DNA from 2 places in the Bradyrhizobium sp. CCGUVB14 genome. Region 1 is predicted to be linked to the other one. Evidence: predicted binding sites of a transcription regulator. Region 1 holds the regulator's gene; the other holds the start of a gene.
What was found. Region 1 encodes PhoB, which activates phosphate uptake and scavenging genes when phosphate is short. Its sites were predicted from a motif close to TGTCATNNANCTGTCAT; they were not measured.
Positions count from the first base shown of each region.

Region 2: NLM32_RS24605 (DUF2278 family protein) is a predicted target of PhoB. The motif match lies at 1,259-1,275, and genes of this name have one in related genera.

Region 1 is NZ_JANADS010000001.1:9,476,038-9,491,269, forward strand. It holds gene NLM32_RS44375 (2'-deoxycytidine 5'-triphosphate deaminase) at 1-249, opposite strand, end outside; SAM riboswitch at 330-409, shown strand; gene NLM32_RS44380 (O-succinylhomoserine sulfhydrylase) at 484-1,671, shown strand; gene NLM32_RS44385 (SGNH/GDSL hydrolase family protein) at 1,821-2,819, opposite strand; gene NLM32_RS44390 (SGNH/GDSL hydrolase family protein) at 2,832-3,602, opposite strand; gene NLM32_RS44395 (OpgC domain-containing protein) at 3,602-4,858, opposite strand; gene apaG (Co2+/Mg2+ efflux protein ApaG) at 5,039-5,431, shown strand; gene NLM32_RS44405 (Hsp33 family molecular chaperone) at 5,547-6,554, opposite strand; gene argF (ornithine carbamoyltransferase) at 6,845-7,768, opposite strand; gene NLM32_RS44415 (aspartate aminotransferase family protein) at 7,768-8,970, opposite strand; gene NLM32_RS44420 (GcrA family cell cycle regulator) at 9,424-9,936, shown strand; gene phoB (phosphate regulon transcriptional regulator PhoB) at 10,039-10,746, opposite strand; gene phoU (phosphate signaling complex protein PhoU) at 10,769-11,485, opposite strand; gene pstB (phosphate ABC transporter ATP-binding protein PstB) at 11,497-12,318, opposite strand; gene pstA (phosphate ABC transporter permease PstA) at 12,315-13,160, opposite strand; gene pstC (phosphate ABC transporter permease subunit PstC) at 13,162-14,151, opposite strand; gene pstS (phosphate ABC transporter substrate-binding protein PstS) at 14,329-15,232, opposite strand, start outside.
Region 2 is NZ_JANADS010000001.1:5,293,063-5,298,273, forward strand. It holds gene NLM32_RS24600 (hypothetical protein) at 1-64, opposite strand, end outside; gene NLM32_RS24605 (DUF2278 family protein) at 167-1,195, opposite strand; gene mazG (nucleoside triphosphate pyrophosphohydrolase) at 1,420-2,268, opposite strand; gene queC (7-cyano-7-deazaguanine synthase QueC) at 2,395-3,111, shown strand; gene NLM32_RS24620 (nitrile hydratase accessory protein) at 3,278-3,655, opposite strand; gene nthB (nitrile hydratase subunit beta) at 3,655-4,314, opposite strand; gene nthA (nitrile hydratase subunit alpha) at 4,311-4,946, opposite strand; gene NLM32_RS24635 (enoyl-CoA hydratase/isomerase family protein) at 5,068-5,211, shown strand, end outside.

The DNA of each region.
Region 1 (15,232 bases):
CAACTGATCGATGCGCTCGGCGACGGTGGCACCGGGGCCGGGCAGGAAGCTCGCGCGCACGCGATAGGCGATGTCACCGAGGCGCAGATCGAGGCTCGCCGGCTGGATCTGGCTTTCGACGAAATCGTACGCAGGCAGGATGAGGCCCTCTTCCGCCATCGCCGCGATCATGCGGTCGGGCAGGATACCATTGGCGTCGGCGGCAACCGTGAACGTCAACCGGGGGTCCTCATCGGGGGTCAAATACATCCGGACATGCGGGAAATACTAGCCTTTTACGGCTATCCGATGGACGCCTTGACGAAAAGGGCATTGCGGAATATGAGCATCACTTATCCCGTGGTGATTTGAGCCGGCCGGCTTGCAGCCACGTTAAATAAGTCGCTAAACAGGCCGGGGACCTCTGTGATCCCGGCCCGTGGAGATTTCCAGGCCGGTTTTTTTGTGACCGTTTTTGCGTCAACGGTCATGTCGGAGGGTCCTATGTCGAAGTCGCCTGCCAACTACCGTCCCGAAACCCGCCTGGTCCATTCCGGTACCCTGCGTTCGCAATATGGCGAGACGTCGGAGGCGCTGTTCCTGACCCAGGGCTATGTCTACAACAGCGCCGAGGAGTGCGAGGCGCGGTTCAAGGGCGAGGACCCCGGCTTCATCTACTCGCGCTACTCGAACCCGACGATCGCGATGTTCGAGCGCCGCATGATCGAGCTCGAAGGCGCAGAGGCCGCGCGCTCGGCGGCAACAGGCATGGCCGCGGTGACGACGGCGATCCTGGCGCCGCTGAAAGCCGGCGACCATGTCGTCGCGTCTCGCGCGCTGTTCGGCTCGTGCCTCTACGTCATTCAGGATCTGCTGCCCCGCTACGGCATCGAGACCACGCTGGTCGACGGCGCCAATCTCGACGAATGGCAGCGCGCGCTGAAGCCGAACACCAAGACGTTCTTCCTGGAGAGCCCGACCAATCCAACGCTCGACGTGCTCGACATTCCCGGCATCGCCGAGATCGCACATAGCGGCGGCGCGCGGCTCGTCGTCGACAACGTGTTCGCCACGCCGATCTGGCAGAGCCCGCTCGCACTCGGCGCCGACGTCGTCGTCTACTCCGCGACCAAGCACATCGACGGCCAGGGCCGCTGTCTCGGCGGCATCATCCTGTCCTCGGAGGCCTTCATCGCCGAGCACATTCATAATTTCATGCGCCAGACCGGGCCGTCGATCTCGCCGTTCAACGCCTGGGTCCTGCTCAAGGGCCTGGAGACGCTCGGCGTGCGCGTGCGCGCGCAGACCGACACCGCGGCGCGCATCGCCGACGTGCTGGCGAGCCATCCCAAGATCGCGCGACTGGTCTATCCCGGCCGCGCCGATCATCCGCAGGCGGCGCTGGTGAAGAAGCAGATGCGCGGCGGCTCGACGCTGGTCGGCTTCGAGGTCAAGGGCGGCAAGGCGGCGGCGTTCCGCGTGCTCAACGAGCTGAAGCTTGCAAAGATCTCGAACAATCTCGGCGACGCCAAGAGCCTCGTCACGCATCCGGCGACGACGACGCACCAGCGCCTCAAGCCCGAGGATCGCGCCGCGCTCGGCATCAGCGAGGGATTCATTCGCTTCTCGGCCGGGCTCGAGCATGCCGATGATCTGATCGAGGATCTGACCGCGGCGCTCGAGAAGGCGTGAGAGCTTCCTGTCGTCCCGGCGAAAGCCGGGACCCATAACCATAGGATTAGGTTTGGCGAAGACTGGTAGTTGAGCGGTCTCCGGTACTAGAGCCGAAATCCACCGATAGATCACGCGGTATGGGTCCCGGCGTTCGCCGGGACGACAAATCACATCGGCCGATACGTCCGCACGTCCGCGGGCACGTTCACGCCGAGCTTGATCTGGCCGACCGAGCGGATGATGTCGTCGCCGAGCAGCTGGGCGAAGCAGGCATAGCCCCAATCGTTCATGTGCAGGCCGTCGGCGATGACAAAGCTCTCGACCGGGAGCGCCTGCTTTTCATGCCATTCGCGCATCACTTCGAAGCGCGGGAAGATACCGACGTGACGCAGCTCGGCGACCTTGCCGAGCAGCTTCACCATCCTGCTTGCCCTTTCGGGACGCTCGGTGACGCGCGGCGAATATTGCGGATCGACCAGCACGACGTCGGCATCGCCTGCGGCCTGGATGCGGGTGACGCCGTCCTCGACCATCTTGGCGGTGTCGCCGGGATCGAGATCGCGCAGCACGGCGTTGGTGCCGACCTGCCAGATCACGAGATCCGGATGCACGTCGATGACCTCCTTCTGGAGGCGCTTCATCATCTCGGGCGCGTCCTCGCCGCCGATTCCGGCATTGATGACGGTGATGTCAGCGGTGGGATATTGCCGGCGCAGCTGCGCAGCGAGACGGTTCGGATAGTTGAAGTCGGGCGAGCTCGCGCCGTAGCCCGCCGTCGACGACGAGCCGAACGCGACGATCACGACGGGCTTGCCGGCGACGAGCTTGCTCGCGACATGCGGCAGCGAGCCCATCGTGTTCGCACCGCCCTTCGGCGACAGACACGGCACGCGGCTGAAAATGTCGCCGGCGGATTTCGCGACCTGCTTCACCTTGTCGATGGCGCGCGAGGTGAGGCCGCGCTGCTCGGCGGACGACGTCGCAGCAATCGTGGTCTGGGACGGTGATGCCGGTGCGGGATTAGCGCCCTGCTGCGGCGCCGGCGTCGCCTGGGCGGCCTGAGCGCGCGCCGGGGCCCGCAACACCACGGGCGTCAGCATCAGCAGCGCCGCCGCTGCGGGCGCGGCCAGCCATGTCGTCAGGCCAAAAGGGCGGAGAGAACTCATTAACGCTAGACCTCAATTTTGCTGCTGGGCCGGCCCCAGATGGGCGGCGTCGATCACAAACTGTGCCAACGCCCGGCCGATGCAATCATGGACCTGCTTCGCCAGCTCAGGGCCGCGGGAGGGGCTGAACAGGTCGAACTGACCCTGATCATTCCACTGCCGCATCATCGCGAAGCGGTCGAACAGCGGGACATCATGCTCCTGCGCCACCACCCGCATATTATCGAGATAAGGCGGCGCCGAGATCATGGTTTCGGTACGCGGGCTGTACTGCAAATTCATCAAGACGACGTCAGCCCCTGCATTTTGCAACGCAGCGACCCCTTCGGTCACGGCGCCGCGGAAATCATCGGGATCGATGGAGCGGATAGCATCCACGGTCCCGGTCTGCCAGATGACCAAAGTAGGTGTTTTTGCTTCCATCAGCTTAACGAAGGTACTGGCGGCTTCCTCCGCTGTCTTCTTGCTCTGTATTTCTACGGATACGTGCACGGTCTCCGCAGGCGGCAGCTTGTCCTTCAGCATGGCCTGCATCCGCGCCGGATAGGAGCTGTCCTCCGAGGATGGAATGGTGGTGGAGCGGCTGCCGATCACCAGGATCTCCAGCGGCTTGCCGGCCTTGACGGTGTCGGCGACCTTGTGGAGCTGGCTGTCGGTGGCGAGCAAATAAGGCGGTAATTCGCAGGCTGCGGGCGCGGCAGGCACGGCTTCGCCGGCGCGCGCCGAAGGCGCGACGAGACCAGCGCACAGCAGGATCAGGCTCAGGAGAACCTTCGCCTTCATCAGCCCCCTCCCGCCAGATCGGCGTTGCCGGCGGCGGCTTTGGTTTTCGTACCGCTCTTGTCGGCCACCTGCTTGTACCACGAAATCACCCAGGCAACGCCCCACATGATCAGGATTCCGGAGAGACTAATCAGCGCATGCATGCCCGGTCCACCGGAGACCTCGGCCAGGATGAAATGGCCGGCGAAGGCGAGGAAGACGCCGAGGCAGAAGATCTCGAGGGAATGGGAGCCGCACAGGATCAGCGGCCGCAGCCAGGGCGATTTCAGGCCCGGCCAGTCGCGCGGCAGGAAGCGCACGGTGAGCGCGGCCAGCGCCAGGAAATGCGTGAAGCGCAGCACGTCGAGGTCGGTCTTGTCGATCGGATACATCCACTGCTCGAGCCGCTTCGGCATGAGATGGCCGAGCTGCGGTACGTACCAGGTCAGCGTCACGTAGAACGCCGCAACGAGATAAGCGATCGAGATCCACATCGTGACCCGTGACGCCAGAATGCGCGACATGCGTCGCGCACCTCCGAGCGCACACCATGCCCCGAACACGAACAGCAACTGCCAGGCCAGCGGATTGAACGCCCAGAAGCCGTTCGGATAGGCCGAGAAGTAGAGGTCGAATTCCCAGGTCACCGCATAGAGGGCGGCCGACAGCGCAAGCGTCACGTCGGGCCGCCACTTCATCGACCACAGGATCAGCGGCAACGCCAGCATCAAGACGATGTACAGCGGCAGCACGTCCATGTTGACGGGACGGAAGCGCAACAGCAGCGCCTGCACGATGGTGACATCGGGCTGCTTGAGGAAATCCATGATCCCCATCTCTTCGGTGTAGAGCGGGTTCTCGAAGCTGGTCGCGACGTAGGAGATCTCGGCGAGGAAGATCGTGAACAGGAAGACGTGGGCGACATAGATCTGCCAGACCCGACGCAGGATGCGCGCGGTGGCGATGACGAAGCCGCTCTCCAGCATGGCGCGGCCATAGACGAAGGCGGCGGTGTAGCCGGAGATGAAGATGAAGATTTCGGTGGCGTCGCTGAAGCCGTAATTGCGGATCGTGAACCAGGTCAGCAAATTCGGCGGCAGATGGTCGATGAAGATCAGCCACAGCGCCAGGCCCCGGAACAGGTCGAGCCTGAGTTCGCGCTCACCGATCGCCGGCAGCGTGATCGCCGGCGCACGCGCCACGGGTTTGGCCTCCGCGGGCTTGGCACCCGCGGTTCCCGCGATCGTCGATCCCGTCACTTGATCGGCAATGGTCATCGGGGCCCAAAAACCCTTCCGCAAATCGCGACGTATGAGGATTGTACCGGTCCCGTCGCCGCCTCGCAAAGCGGCCGGATCACATACGGGTGTACTTCCCTGTCAATTCTGGCGGGACGATGTCGCGAAAGCCGCCTGCGGCGTTTGGTTCCCGGCAGGGTTTTCGTTATGATGGCAGTCATGTACCGCGCCGTGACCCGCCAGATCGAAGTGACCGTCGAGCCGAACTTTGTTCCGGAACAGTCGTCGGCCGACCGCTCGCGCTATTTCTGGTCCTACACCATCGTCATCACCAATTCCGGCGACGAGACCGTGCAGCTCAAGACGCGGCACTGGATCATCACCGACGCCTCCGGCCGGCAGCAGGAGGTCAAGGGCGAAGGCGTGGTCGGCGAGCAGCCGACCTTGGCCCCCGGCGAGCGCTTCGAATACACCTCCGGCGTGCCGCTCTCGACCGCCTCCGGCTTCATGACCGGCCGCTACCAGATGGTCAGCGAAAGCGGCGAACGTTTCGAGATCGACGTGCCGACGTTTTCGCTGGACAGCCCGGACAACAAGCGGGTGTTGAATTAGCGGCGGATGACGGTGCCGTAGGGCGGGCAAAGGCGCAACGCGCCGTGCCCACCATTTCCGTCGAAATGCACGAGATCGTGGGCACGCTTCGCTTTGCCCACCCTACGATACCGCGCTACGCGTCCTCGACGCCTGCCTCATCCGGCGTGAACTCGTACACCGATGAGCAGAACTCGCAGGTCACGACGACCTTGTCGTCCTTGACCATCGCCGAGCGATCGTCCGGCGAGAAGCTCTTCAGCATGGAGGCAACCGCATCGCGCGAGCAGGAGCATTGCGCTTTCAGGACAAGCGGATTGAACACGCGCACGCCGCGTTCGTGGAAGAGGCGATAGAGCAACCGCTCGCCGGAGAGATCGGGATCGATCAGCTCGACGTCCTCGACGGTTTCGATCAGCGAGCGCGCCTCGACCCAGGCATCGTCCTCGGCAACGCTGTGCACCTCGGCGCCATCGGGCGCATCGCCGGGATGCAGATCGGCCTGCCGCGCGCGCTCCGGCGCCTTCGGCAAGAACTGCATCAGCATGCCGCCGGCGCGCCAGCGATGCTTGCCACCGTCGCTCGAGCGCCACTCCTCGCCGACCGCAAGGCGGACGCGCGTCGGGATCTGCTCGGAGCGCAGGAAATATTCGTGAGCGGCATCTTCCAGGCTGCCGCCGTCGAGCGCCACCAGGCCCTGGTAGCGGCTCATATCGGGCCCCTGGTCGATCGTCATGGCGAGGTGGCCGCGGCCGAGCAGCGTGCCGGAATCCTTGGTGTCACCGAGGCGTTCGGCGTCGAAGCGCGCATAGGCGCGCAGGCGATCCGGCGCCTGATAGTCCACCACCAGAAACGACACCGGCCCGTCGGTCTGTGCCTGCAGGATGAAGCGGCCTTCAAATTTCAGCGCCGAGCCGAGCAGCGTGGTCAGCACGATGGCCTCGCCGAGCAGCTTGCCGACCGGCGCGGGATAATCGTGCTTGGTCAGGATCTCGTCGAGCGCGGGGCCAAGCCGAACCAGGCGCCCACGCACATCGAGCGCATCGACCTCGTAGGGCAACACGGCATCATCGATGGGAACCGCGGATGGTGCGCGAACCGGGCCTTCAGACCCGGTTTTCATGTCAGGGGATTGGGAAACCATGGCGCTTTATCTGGGGTCGGAGGACGGGAAATGGAAGGGGGCGCGAGGTGGTGCGTTCCGGATGCAGGTGTCGTTGTACGAAGCAGCCTCAAACTGGATGTCGTCCCGGAGCGCGCGAAGCGCGAACCCGGGATCCATAACCACAGGATGACGTCATCGTGCGAGATGACAACTCCGAGTCCTCGCAAAACCACTGCCTGTGGTTATGGGTCCCGGATCTGCGCTTACGCTTGTCCGGGACGACAGCGGAGGATGGAGCCGCCAGCGCGGCCACACACTCGCACGTATCTCTACTTCACCGCGTCAAAGCACCAGGCCAAAATGCCCTTCTGCGCATGCAGGCGGTTTTCGGCCTCGTCGAACACGACCGATTGCGGGCCGTCGATCACCTCGTCGGTGACCTCCTCGCCGCGATGGGCGGGCAGACAGTGCATGAACAGCGCGTCGGGCTTGGCCAGCGACATCAGCTTCGAATTGACCTGGTAGGGCTTGAGCACGTTGTGACGGTGCTCACCTTCCTTGTCGCCCATAGACACCCAGGTGTCGGTGACGACGCAATCGGCGCCCTTCACCGCGGCCTCGGGATCGGTGCCGAGCACGATCGGCGCGTTGGTGGCCTTGATGAAGTCGCGCATCACCTTCTTCGGAGCGAGCTCCGGCGGGGTCGCGACATTGAGGTTGAACTTGAAACGTTCGGCGGCATGAGCCCAGGACGCCAGCACGTTGTTGTCGTCGCCGGTCCAGGCCACGGTGCGACCTTCGATCGGGCCGCGATGCTCCTCGTAGGTCATGAGATCGGCCATCACCTGGCACGGGTGCGAGCGCCGCGTCAGGCCGTTGATCACGGGCACGGTCGCATTCGCAGCGAGCTCCAGCAGCGCCTCGTGATTGAGGATGCGGATCATGATGGCGTCGACATAGCGCGACAGCACGCGCGCGGTGTCGGCAATGGTCTCGCCGCGGCCGAGCTGCATCTCGGCACCCGTGAGCATGATCGGCTCGCCGCCGAGCTGGCGCATGGCGACGTCGAACGACACCCGCGTGCGGGTCGACGGGCGTTCGAAGATCATCGCCAGCGTCTTGCCCTCGAGCGGCCTGACCGGCTGATGTGCCTTCTGCTTCGCCTTCATGGCGGAGGAGGCCGCGAGCATGCTCTTGAGCTCCGACAGCGGCAGCTCGTTGATGTCCAGGAAGTGCTTCGGCGTCTTGCTCATCAGCTTGCCGCCCGCTTGTTGCCGGTCAGCGCAGTGCAGGCGCGTTCGAGCCGCCCGACGCTGTCCTCGATCTCGGCTTCGGTGACGATCAAGGGCGGCAGGAAGCGCACGACATTGTCGCCGGCCCCGACGGTGAGCAGTTTTTCGTTGCGAAGCGCTGCGACCAGATCGCCGGAGGGCACCACGGCCTTGATGCCGATCAGGAGCCCCTCGCCGCGAACTTCGCTGACGACATCGGGATGACGGTCGATCACGGAGGCAAGCTTCTGCTTCAGCAGCAGCGACATCTTCTGCACATGGTCGAAGAAGCCGGGCTTGAGCATGACGTCGAGCACTGCGTTCGCGGCCGAGATCGCCAGCGGATTGCCGCCGAAGGTCGAGCCGTGCGAGCCGGGCCCCATGCCGGAGGCCGCTTCCGCGGTCGCCAGCACCGCGCCGATCGGGAAGCCGCCGCCGAGCGCCTTCGCCAGCGACATCACGTCAGGCGTGACGCCGGTGCGCCGATGGGCGAAGAGATCGCCGGTGCGGCCCATGCCGGTCTGCACTTCATCGAAGGCGAGCAGCAGGCCCTTCTCGTCGCAGAGCTGACGCAGCGCCTTGAGGAAGCCGGGAGGCGCCGAACGCACGCCACCCTCGCCCTGGATCGGCTCGATCAGGATACCGGCGGTCTGCGGACCGATCGCCTTCTTCACGGCCTCGATGTCACCGTGCGGGATCTGGTCGAAACCGTCCATCGGCGGGCCAAAGCCTTCGAGATATTTTGCAGAGCCGGTCGCAGCCAGCGTCGCCAGCGTGCGGCCGTGGAAGGCGCCCTCGAAGGTGATGATGCGGTAGCGCTCCGGATGCCCCTTGGAGAAGTGATGGTGGCGGACGAGCTTGATCACGCCCTCCAGCGCTTCGGCGCCGGAATTACAGAAGAACACGAAGTCGGCAAAACTCTCGTTGCAGAGACGCGCCGCGAGCTTCTCACCATCCGGGCTCTGGAACAGGTTCGACATGTGCCAGAGTTTTGTCGCCTGCTCCTGCAGAGCCTTGACCAGCGCAGGATGGGCATGGCCGAGCGCATTCACTGCCACGCCCGAGGTGAAATCGAGATAGCGATCGCCATTGGTCGCGATCAACCAGACGCCTTCACCGCGCTCAAAACCGATGTCGGCCCTGGCGAAAACGGGGAGCAAATGCGGTGCTGCGCTGTTGGTCATGATGGTCTCTTTGGATGTTTCGGACGGCCTGAGCGTGCGTTGCGCAGCGCATCATTGGTCCGGAAAACGAAACGTGCCGCCTTTTAAGGGCGGCACGCATCGCCATCTTATGCCTGGCACCAATGGTGTCAATGCCGCCCGGAAAGCCCCGCGAAACGCTGATTCCGTAGTCTTGCGGTGCCGGATTTGCGGGTTTTTGGCCACGGAACATGTGGAAGCGAGTCGTCGGACTCTTGCGCGTGAGTCACGCCATATTGTAGCGTTTGCCTTGTCAGATACGACATCTCGTGCAGCGGTTCTGATCCCAAAAGTCCTCATGTACCGGCGTAAACGTTCGGGCGGCTCATTGCGCCCGGCGAACCTTAAGGGATTCTGGCGGCACGGGTTTTTCGAAGCTTAGGCATTCGTCGTGCCGCCCCAGGATGGCAGGCGCGCGGCGAAGGAAAGGTTACAATGACGGTTTTGACCTGGTCCGACGATCGCGTCGAGCAGTTGAAAAAGCTCTGGGAGGCCGGACTTTCGGCCAGCCAGATCGCCGCTGAGCTTGGGAATGTCACCCGCAACGCCGTGATCGGCAAGGTGCACAGGCTCGGCCTGTCGGGCCGCGCCAAGAGCCCGTCCTCGGCAGCTCCGCGGCCGCGCAAGGCGCGTCCGGCGCAGCACATGATGCGGGTGAGCAGGCCCATCGCGCGTGGCAATACCGCGCTGGCGCAGGCCTTCGAGGTCGAAGTCGAGGCTGAACCGGTCACCTACGACAACGTGGTGCCGATGAGCCAGCGGCTGTCGCTGCTCGAATTGAACGAGGCGACCTGCCACTGGCCGGTCGGCGATCCCTCGAGCCCGGATTTCTTCTTCTGCGGCGGCAAGGCGCTCTCCGGCCTGCCCTACTGCGCCCAGCACTCGCGGGTGGCGTATCAGCCGGCAGCGGATCGGCGGCGCGCGCCGGCGAAGCCGGGCACGCGGTAAGCGCATCCAGTTAACCTCGTCCCGGCACAAGGCCGGGACGACCGGGGAAATAAAAAAGCGCGCCATCCAGCGCGCTTTTTATTTTGTCTGCTTGCAAGAGCCTTAGGCCTGCTCGGCCTTCGCAAACCGGTCATCGAGCGCATAGCCCGCACCGCGCACCGTGCGGATCGGATCCTGCTCGCGACCAAGATTGAGCAGCTTGCGCAGGCGACCGATATGCACGTCGACGGTGCGCTCGTCGATATAGATATCGCGGCCCCAGACGCTGTCGAGCAGCTGCTCGCGCGAGAACACACGACCGGGGTGCTCCAGGAAAAACTCCAGCAGGCGATATTCGGTGGGGCCGAGATCAATCGGCCGGCCCGAGCGCGCCACGCGGCGCTTTTCGCGATCGAGCTCGATGTCACCGAAAGCGAGCACGGTTGCGAGCCGCTCGGGACTTGCGCGCCGCAGCAGACCCTTCACCCGGGCCAGCAGCTCGGGCACCGAGAACGGCTTGACGATGTAGTCGTCGGCGCCGGTCGCAAGGCCCCGCACCCGCTCGCTCTCCTCGCCGCGCGCGGTGAGCATGATGATCGGCAGCTGCTTGGTGTCGGACCGCGTCCGCAGCCGGCGGCACAGCTCGATGCCGGAAAGCCCCGGCAGCATCCAGTCGAGCACGATCAGATCGGGGATGTGCTCCTTGAGGCGGGTGTCGGCGTCGTCGCCGCGCATCACCGTCTCGACGTCATAGCCGTCGCCCTCGAGGTTGTAGCGGAGGAGCTCGGTGAGAGCTTCCTCGTCTTCAACCACCATAATGCGTGCGCCCATTGGGTCGTCGCTCCTTAAGGATTCAAGTATTGGGGACCGTGGTGGCGAAGGTCGTCATGTCGCCCTTCGGTCGCTTGTCGGTGATGGCCTGGCCTTCGATCATGTAGAACACGGTCTCGGCAATGTTGGTGGCGTGGTCGCCGATCCGCTCGATGTTCTTGGCGCAGAACATCAGATGGATGCAGAACGAGATGTTGCGCGGGTCCTCCATCATATAGGTGAGGAGCTCGCGGAACAGCGAGGTGCAGATGGCGTCGACTTCCTCGTCGCCCTTCCACACCGCCATCGCCGCCGGCAGATCGTGCGCGGCATAGGCGTCCAGCACCGACTTGACCTGCTGCTGCACGAGGTCGGTCATGTGCTCGAGGCCGCGGAACAGCTTGAGCGGATGGAAATCCGTCTCCAGCGCCGCGACGCGCTTGCCCATGTTCTTGGCGAGGTCGCCGATGCGTTCGAGATCGGTCGCGACGCGCATGGCGCCGACGATTTCGCGCAGATCCACCGCCATCGGCTGGCGGCGCGCGATCGTGAGCACGGCGCGTTCCTCGATCTTCTTCTGCAGCGCGTCGAGCTCGGCGTCGATGGTGACGACGCGCTGGCCGAGCGCGATATCACGGCGGATCAGCGCGTCGACGGAATCGACGATCATGCGCTCGGCGATGCCGCCCATCTCGGCAACCAGGCGCGTGAGCTCCTGGAGGTCGGTGTCGAAGGCCTTTGCGGTATGTTCAGAACCCATGTCCTGTCTCCTCAGCCGAACCGGCCGGTAATGTAATCCTGCGTGCGCCGGTCGGACGGCGACGTGAAGATCTTGCTGGTGTCGTCGAACTCGATCAACTCGCCGAGATACATGAAGGCGGTCTTGTCGGAGACGCGGGCCGCCTGCTGCATGTTGTGGGTCACGATCGCGATCGTGTAATTCTCGGACAGCTCCTGGATCAGCTCCTCGACCTTCGCGGTCGAGATCGGATCGAGCGCCGAGCAGGGCTCGTCGAACAGGATCACCTCGGGCCGCACCGCGACGGTGCGGGCAATGCAGAGGCGCTGCTGCTGGCCGCCGGAGAGCGACAGGCCGGAGGCGTTCAGCTTGTCCTTGACCTCGTTCCACAGCGCGCCGCCGCGCAGCGCCTTCTCGACGCGGTCGTCCATCTCCGACTTCGAGATCTTCTCGTAGAGACGGATGCCGAAGGCGATGTTCTCGTAGATCGTCATCGGGAACGGCGTCGGCTTCTGGAACACCATGCCGACGCGGGCGCGCAGCAGATTGAGGTCGAGCTTGGGATCGAGGATGTTGGTCTGGTCGAGCATCAGCTGACCGGAGACGCGCTGGCCCGGATAGAGGTCGTACATCCGGTTGAAGATGCGCAGCAGGGTCGACTTGCCGCAGCCCGACGGTCCGATGAACGCCGTGACGCGGTTGGTGCCGAGCGCCAGATTGATGTTCTTCAGCGCGTGGTGCTCGCCGTAATAGAAGTTGAGGTTGCGCACCGTTACCTTGGCCGGGGCTTCAGGCAGAGGCTGCGAGCCGGGATGAACGGCGGGCGTACTGACGGAAACAGACATTTCGCTCATTTTGCGGTCCTCTCGGCGCTCAAGATGCGCGCGCCAATGTTCAGGGCAAGCACGGTCAACGTGATCAGCAGGGCGCCGCTCCAGGCCAACTGCTTCCAGTAGGCATACGGGCTCTGCACGAAGTTGTTGATGGTGACCGGCAGGTTGGCCATCGTCTTGTTCAGGCCCAGGCTGAAGAACTGGTTCGACAGTGCGGTGAACAGCAGCGGCGCAGTCTCGCCGGCGACGCGGGCGGTGGCCAGCATCACGCCGGTGATGAGGCCCGAGCGCGCCGCACGATAGGCGATGCGCTTGATCACCAGCGAGCGCGGCAGGCCGAGCGCAGAGGCAGCCTCGCGCAGCGCGTTCGGCACCAGCAGCAGCATGTCCTCGGTCGTGCGCAGCACCACCGGGATCACGATCACGGCGAGCGCGAGCGAGCCTGCGATTGCCGAGAAGCCGCGCATCGGCACCACCACCGCGCCGTAGATGAACAGGCCGATGATGATCGAGGGCGCCGAGAGCAGGATGTCGTTGATGAAGCGGATCACCGAGGTCAGCTTGTCGTTACGGCCGTACTCGGCGAGATAGGTGCCGGCGAACAGGCCGAGCGGCGCGCCGATGCCGACGCCGATCACGGTCATGATCAGTGAGCCGACGATGGCGTTGCGCAGACCACCTTCGGTCGAGCCCGGAGGCGGCGTGTCCGCGACGAACAGTTCGAGGTTCAACCCGGCGAGGCCGTTATAGAGCAGCGTGATCAGGATCAGCGCGAGCCAGGTGACGCCGAAGGCGGCGGCACCGAAGCAGAGCCCGCGGATCACGATGTCCTTGCGGCGGCGGCGTGAATAAATCGGGTTCATGTTATTTCCCCGCCTTCTTTTCCAGCCGCATCAGCATCAGCCGGGCGCCGGCGAGCACGAAGAACGTCAGCACGAACAGCAGCAGGCCGAGCAGGATCAGGCCGGACTGGTGCAGGCCGTCGCTCTCGGCGAATTCGGAGGCGATCGCCGCCGAGATCGTGGTGCCCGGCGCGAAGATCGATGACGAGATGCGGAACGAGTTGCCGATGATGAAGGTCACCGCCATGGTCTCGCCGAGCGCGCGGCCCAGTGCCAGCATGACGCCACCGATGATGCCGACGCGGGTGTAGGGGATCACCACGCTGCGCACGACTTCCCAGGTGGTGCAGCCGACGCCGTAGGCAGCTTCCTTCAGCACGGGCGGCACCGTCTTGAACACGTCGACCGAGATCGAGGTGATGAAGGGCAGCACCATGATGGCGAGGATCAGCGCGGCGTTGAACAGGCTGAGATAGGACGGGGGGCCGGCGAAGATCGCGCCCAGCACGGGGACGCCATCGAAGATCTTGATCATGAAAGGCTGGAAGGTGTTGGCCAGGAACGGCCCCAGCACGAAGAAGCCCCACATGCCGTAGATGATCGAGGGAATGCCGGCGAGCAATTCAATCGCCATGCCGATCGGGCGGCGCAGCCATTGCGGACAGAGCTCGGTGAGGAAGATCGCGATGCCGAGACCGACCGGAATGGCGATCAGCATCGCGATGAACGAGGTGACGAGCGTGCCGTACATCGGTCCGAGCGCGCCGAGCACGGGCGGATCGGCCGACGGCGCCCAGCGCTGCGTCCACAGGAACGCGAAGCCGTATTCCTTCATCGCCGGGAAGGCACCGACGATCAGCGACAGGATGATGCCGCCGAGGATGAGAAGCACCGAGATCGCACTGAGCCGCGTGATCCAGTAGAAGGTGACATCGCCGAGCTTGAACGCGCTCAACGCCTTGGCGCGATCATATGGTCCGGCGTCGTCGACGATATCGCTCTGAACGGCCATTTCTGCCACGCCGATCCCCTATGCCAAGAATATACGCTTTTTATTGGTCTCGTGCCCCGGATGCGGCGCTAGCTGCGAAGCGTTGCGACGTTGATCCGGGGCCTCGTTCTTGTGGGTCCCGGCTCAGCGCAGCAGCGTTTCACGCTGCCGCGCATCCGGGACACGAGAGGAGAGCGCTTAGCTCTTGATCTCGGCAGCCCAGGTCTTCTCGATCAGCTGGACGACGCTGTCCGGCATCGGGATGTAGTCGAGCTCTTCAGCCGCCTTGCCGCCGTTCTTGAAGGCCCAGCGGAAGAACTTGATGGCTTCCTGCGAGGCCGCCTTGTCGGTGGCGTCCTTGTGCATGAGGATGAAGGTCGCCGCCGTGATCGGCCAGGACTTGTCGCCGGGCTGGTCGGTCAGGATGACGTAGTAGCCGGGAGCCTTGGCCCAGTCGGCGTTGGAAGCGGCCGCCTGGAAGGCTTCGACGGTCGGCTGCACCGGCTTGCCGGCCTTGTTGACGAGGCCGGTGTAGGTCAGCTTGTTCTGCTTGGCATAGGCGTACTCGACGTAACCGATCGAGTTCTTGGTCTGGCTGATGTTGCCCGACACGCCTTCGTTGCCCTTGGCGCCAACGCCAACCGGCCACTCGACGGCGGTGCCCTCACCGACCTTGCTCTTCCAGTCGGCGCTGGCCTTGGAGAGGTAGTTGGTGAAGTTGAAGGTGGTGCCCGAACCGTCCGAACGACGGACCACGGTGATCGCGTCCGACGGCAGCTTCACGTTCGGATTGAGCTTCTTGATCGCGGCGTCGTCCCACTTGGTGATCTTGCCGAGATAGATGTTGGCGAGGGTCTCGCCGTCGAACACCAGCTCGCCGGCCTTGACGCCTTCGAGGTTGACGACGGGAACGATGGCGCCCATCACCATCGGCCACTGGGCAAGGCCGTCCTTCTCGAGCTGTTCGGCCTTGAGCGGCGCGTCGCTGGCGCCGAAGGTCACGGTCTTGGCCTGGATCTGCTTGATGCCGCCGCCGGAGCCGATCGACTGATAGTTCAGGCCGTTGCCGGTCTCCTTCTTGTAGGCGTCAGCCCACTTCGAA
Region 2 (5,211 bases), 4.2 Mb from region 1:
CGATCGGAATGTAGACTTCGGCCTCGTCCGAGAGATCAAAGGCTCGCGCGACATCCTCGAGCATGACGGTGCCCCGAAGCATCCCGCATCGCGTGCGGCCAACCCGGCGCGCGGCTCGAATTTGACCGCATATCGCGGGCTCTGCGTCAGCCACCAGCTCTGTCCATCAGAACGGAATCGTCAGGCCCGGAGTTTTCGCTTGCGCCTTGGTATAGGCGACGCCGTGGATCTTGACCCCATTCGCGTCCAGCAACGAAATGATGCCACCCTGGTTCGACAATTGCATCGGCGCCTGCACGACGACGGCCAGCGTGCCCCCGGCCGCGATTGTCCCTGACAGGACCATCTTGTTCTTCTGCTTGTCGGCCAGCATCCAGCCGGTGAGATCGATGTCGCGATCGGCCGTATTGAGCAGCGTGACGACCTCCCGCTCGGGCGTCTTCACGGCGTTGACGAGCGCCGCGATGATGCGCACGAGACCATCCGGCAGTTGCCCGGTCGGAGGTGTCGTCGGATCTGGCGGCGGTGTCGGCGTGCCTCCACCGAGATCGATTGGATCACCGGTCTTGTCGTCGGTGTGCCAGGCCTGCGTCTGGAATTTGAGGAAGACCGCGGTCCAAAGCCTTTGATTGGGGAATTCGAACACGAGCCCGCCGTCCTGCCACGGGCCGTTGTCGCCCGAGAAGCTTCCGATCGGGTTTCCCTGGTTCATATGGATGTCGTGAATGCCGCGGCCCGGGCGGAAGCCGAAATAATTGTCCGCCTTCGTCTCCGGCCCCCATATGTCGCCGAATGCGTACATTATCGCGCTCTCGTCCGAGAGTGCGCGCTGGACGAACTGGTTGAGCTTCTCGTTGAGGTCGTTATCCGGTCCAGGCGCAGACAGCGGCAGCGGAGTCATCTCCTGCGGCTGCATCAGATTGCCGCGAATGAAGTCGAGCGCGACGCCGCCCGGTTTCGGCGGCTGCGCATGCAGGCCTTGCGGCAGCGCCGCGAGTTGATCGGTGATCGGATGGACAAAGGGCGATCGCACCAGGAATTCGACTTCGCTTCCGTCGGCTGACTGAACATTGACGGCGATGCGGAAGTCCGCGTTGTCGGCCACGATATGGATCTGGTAGTGCGGCGACTGGCCGGTGCCGAAACGCATCGCGATCGGGCGTCCCTTGAGGACCGAATAGCTCTTCAGTGGCATCGCACTCACCTGCCATGGGTTACGGCTGCGCTGGCTTCGCCGTTCAACTCTAGACTGTCGGTCGTGACGATTTGATGGCTTGAAAGGTAGGTGATCCACCAAGCCCCGAGCCGGACTTCAAGGTCTGGCTGGGCGGCTCCGCTGCATTCAGGAAAGGGGACTGACCTATGTCTGAATCAAATCGCGTCAACTGAGTGGAGCCGCATGCGAGGAATGCCGCAAGGCTAGCGGCGGGCCTCCTTGTATCCCTCCGATGCCGCTTCACCCTTTGCTGCGTTCCACAGCGCGTCCATCTCCGCCAGCGAGGCCTGCTGCAGGGTGCGGCCCTGCGCCTCCAGCGCGCGTTCGATATAGGCAAAGCGCTTTTCGAATTTTGCGTTGGTTGCACGTAGCGCGGCTTCCGGATCGGCGTCGACATGGCGAGCGAGGTTGACGAGGGCGAACATGAGGTCGCCGGTTTCTTCCGCGATCTCCTGCTTGTCATTGCGATCGAGCGCGGCTTCGATCTCGTCCGCTTCCTCGCGGATCTTTTGCAGCACGGCGCGCGGATCGTTCCAGTCGAAGCCGACGGTGGAGGCCTTGCGCTGCAGCTCCATGGCGCGGGTCAGCGCGGGCTGGCCGGCCTTGACGCCCGACAGCAGAGATTTGTGCGGCGGCGTCGCCTCCGGCGGCCGGCGCGCGGCGCGCTCGGCTTTCTCCTCGGCCTTGATGCGGTCCCAGACTTCCTTGACGTGGGAGGAGGCGAGATTGCCATCCTTGTCGGCGAAGACGTGGGGATGGCGCCGGATCATCTTGCGGGTGATGGCTTCGACGACATCGCCGAACGCAAACGCGTTCTGCTCCGAGGCCATCTGGGCATGGAACACCACCTGCAAGAGCAGATCGCCGAGCTCCTCCCTGAGGTCGTCGAGATCGTTGCGATCGATGGCGTCGACCACTTCATGGGCCTCTTCGATCGTATAGGGTGCGATGGTCGCAAAGTTCTGCTCGAGGTCCCAGGGGCAGCCGGTCACCGGCGTGCGCAGCGCGGCCATGATCTCGATCAGGCGGGAAATGTCGCGGGAAGGGGTCATTGCGGGGCAGTCTCCTGGGTCCCATGCCTTATGCCAAAAGCGGGCCGCCGTTCCCAGCGGCGGCAAGCGGAACAGGCCGATTTCCACCGATTGGCTGCTGCGCTTCACAGTGCTAAAGCCCGGGCCATGAGCGACGCATTTTCATCACAAACCGCGCTGGTGCTGTTTTCCGGCGGCCAGGATTCCACCACCTGCCTTGCCTGGGCGCTCAGCCGCTTCGCACGCGTGGAAACGCTGGGGTTCGACTACGGGCAACGCCACGCCGTCGAGCTCGATTGCCGCGACCGGCTGTTCGACGGCATCAAGGGCTTGCGTGCCGATTGGGCCGCCAAGCTCGGCGAGAGCCATACGCTGTCGATCCCGACGCTGGCCGCCGTGTCCGAGACGGCGCTGACGCGCGATGTCGCGATCGCGATGGGCGCCGACGGCCTGCCCAACACCTTCGTGCCCGGTCGCAATCTGGTGTTTTTGACGTTCGCCGCAGCGCTGGCGTATCGCCGGGGCATCACCCACATCGTCGGCGGCATGTGCGAGACCGACTATTCCGGCTATCCCGATTGCCGCGACGACACCATCCGCGCGATGCAGGCCGCGCTCTCGCTCGGCATGGCCCGCAAGTTCGAGCTGCATACGCCGCTGATGTGGATCGACAAGGCGGCGACGTGGAAGCTGGCGCATGACCTCGGCGGCGCGGGGCTCGTCGATCTCATCCGCGAGCAGTCGCACACCTGCTATCTCGGCGAACGCGGCGCGCAGCACGATTGGGGCTATGGCTGCGGCGAGTGCCCGGCGTGCAGCCTGCGGGCGAAGGGGTGGCGGGAGTTTGTGGCCGGACGCAAATAGCGCTCGGGTCTCCCCTGTCGCCATCACCTCCGCAGTCATCGCCCGCGAAGGCGGGCGATCCAGTATTCCAGAGACAGTGCGAGGTACGGAGAAGCCGCGGCGTACTGGATTCCCCGCTTTCGCGGGGAATGACAGTGGAGGGTTTGGCGCGAGCGCGCCAAACAAACTACCCAAAATCTTCCGGCCTTAACTCAATCGGCTTGCCGTGCGGCGTCCGATCGGCCGCGTGGTCCCACGCATCGCGATAGCGATGCAACGTGTCCATCGATGCCACGCCCTTGCGTGCGACGAGCCCCTCCAGCGTGGCGAGCCAGTGCAGATAATAGGTCTCGCCCGTATCGGGATCTCCGGCGGCCTGCGCGCGCTTGATCTCATCGGCCAAGGCTGCGGCCCATTCCGGCCAGGTGAAGACGCCGCGGTCGTGCAGCGTCAGCGCCATGGCGAAGGCGTGTGCTTCCCAGGGCGCGCGGAACACCGGGCCGTCGTCATCGCGCGGAATGCTTGGAATGGCTGCCGTCGCAGCGGCAGCGGCCTTGCTGCTCATTACGCCGGATCCAGATAAGGCTCGAACGCGTCGATCGAGACTTTCAGCGTCGGATCACCATCCGCGCCCCAGAGGTCGCGGCCTTCGAATACGACGGTGTAGAGCCATTGCGGATTCTCACCGAGCTCCATCGCCGCGGAATCCGGAAACACGTGGCAGCCATGGTTCAGCTCGACCACGCCGACATGGCCGCGCACGTAGCGCGGCAGCCGCGTGTGCGTGGTCGGGTGGATGTTCTTCGCACGGACGCGATCGCCGATGTTCAATTTGGCGGCCGCGGGGGCAGGGCGGGCGAACTTGCCGCGCACCATGATGCGCTCGACATTGGCGAGGTCGAACTTGCCGTGCTTGAGCGCCTTGCCCGGCTGCATCGCATGACCGGCGGCGACCTCTTCGCGCGTGAGGTAGCCCTTCTCGATCAGCATCTCCTCGAGCCCGAGGAACCACTTCTTGTAGTAGGAGCTCGAGAGGTAGACATGCGGCGGCAGCGTCTCGCGATAGAAGCGCGAGGTGTCGATGTTGAAGGCGCCGGCCGCGCCCATCGCGCGCACCATCGCCAGCACGCGGGACTCCCACTCCTCGTGGAAGACAGGCTCGTTCGGCTCAGGCTCGACCTTGCCGAACCCGTCCATGCCGCCCATGTCGTGGACGCCGTTCACGACGGCGCTCCGGGCGTCTTGGGAAAGCCCGTACCGATCATGGAGTCGCGGGTGACGAGGTCGGCGAGCTGCTCCTCGCTCCAGCCCTCGGTGCCTGCGGGCCGCATCGGTAGCACCAGGAAGCGCGTCTCGGCGGTCGAATCCCACACGCGCACCTCGATGTCCTTCGGCAGTGTCACGTCGAAATCGGCGAGCACGCCGCGCGGGTCTTTCACCGCGCGCGAGCGATAGGGCGAGGCCTTGTACCAGACCGGCGGCAGCCCGAGCATTTCCCAGGGGTAGCAGGAGCACAACGTGCACACGACCATGTTGTGTCGCTGCGGCGTGTTCTCGACCACGACGAGATGGTCCCCGACGCGGCTGACATGGCCGAGCGTGCCAATCGCCTTGCTGCCATCCTCCAGCAGGGCCTTCTTGAATGCCGGATCGGTCCAGGCCTTGGCGACGACGCGCGCGCCGTTATGCGGGCCGATCTTGGTCTCATAGGCCTGGATGATGGCATCGAGCGCGGCCGGCTCGACGTAACCCTTTTCGGTCAGAATCGTCTCGAGTGCGCGCACGCGCAGCTCGGTCTCCGACAATTCCGAGTGGTCGTGATCGTGGTGATGATGGTGGTCGTGATCGTGGCTCATGGCGCGAAAGATTAAGCGCATGGTCCTTGCCTGTCGAGCCTTCGTTGAAGCGCGGTCGGTCCCATATTCGTGACGTCGTTTGTGGGCTAACATCATCGAAAATCAGCTTCGGAGGCGCCCCATGAAAGACTTCGTCAAGATCGAGAGGGGCCTCGGCCCCGATGGGCGGATCGCGGTGGTGCGGTTCGACCGTCATGACGGCATCAATGCGCTGTCGCCGGAGGCGCTGCGCCAGCTCACCGCAGCGGCGCGCTCCTTCGAGGAT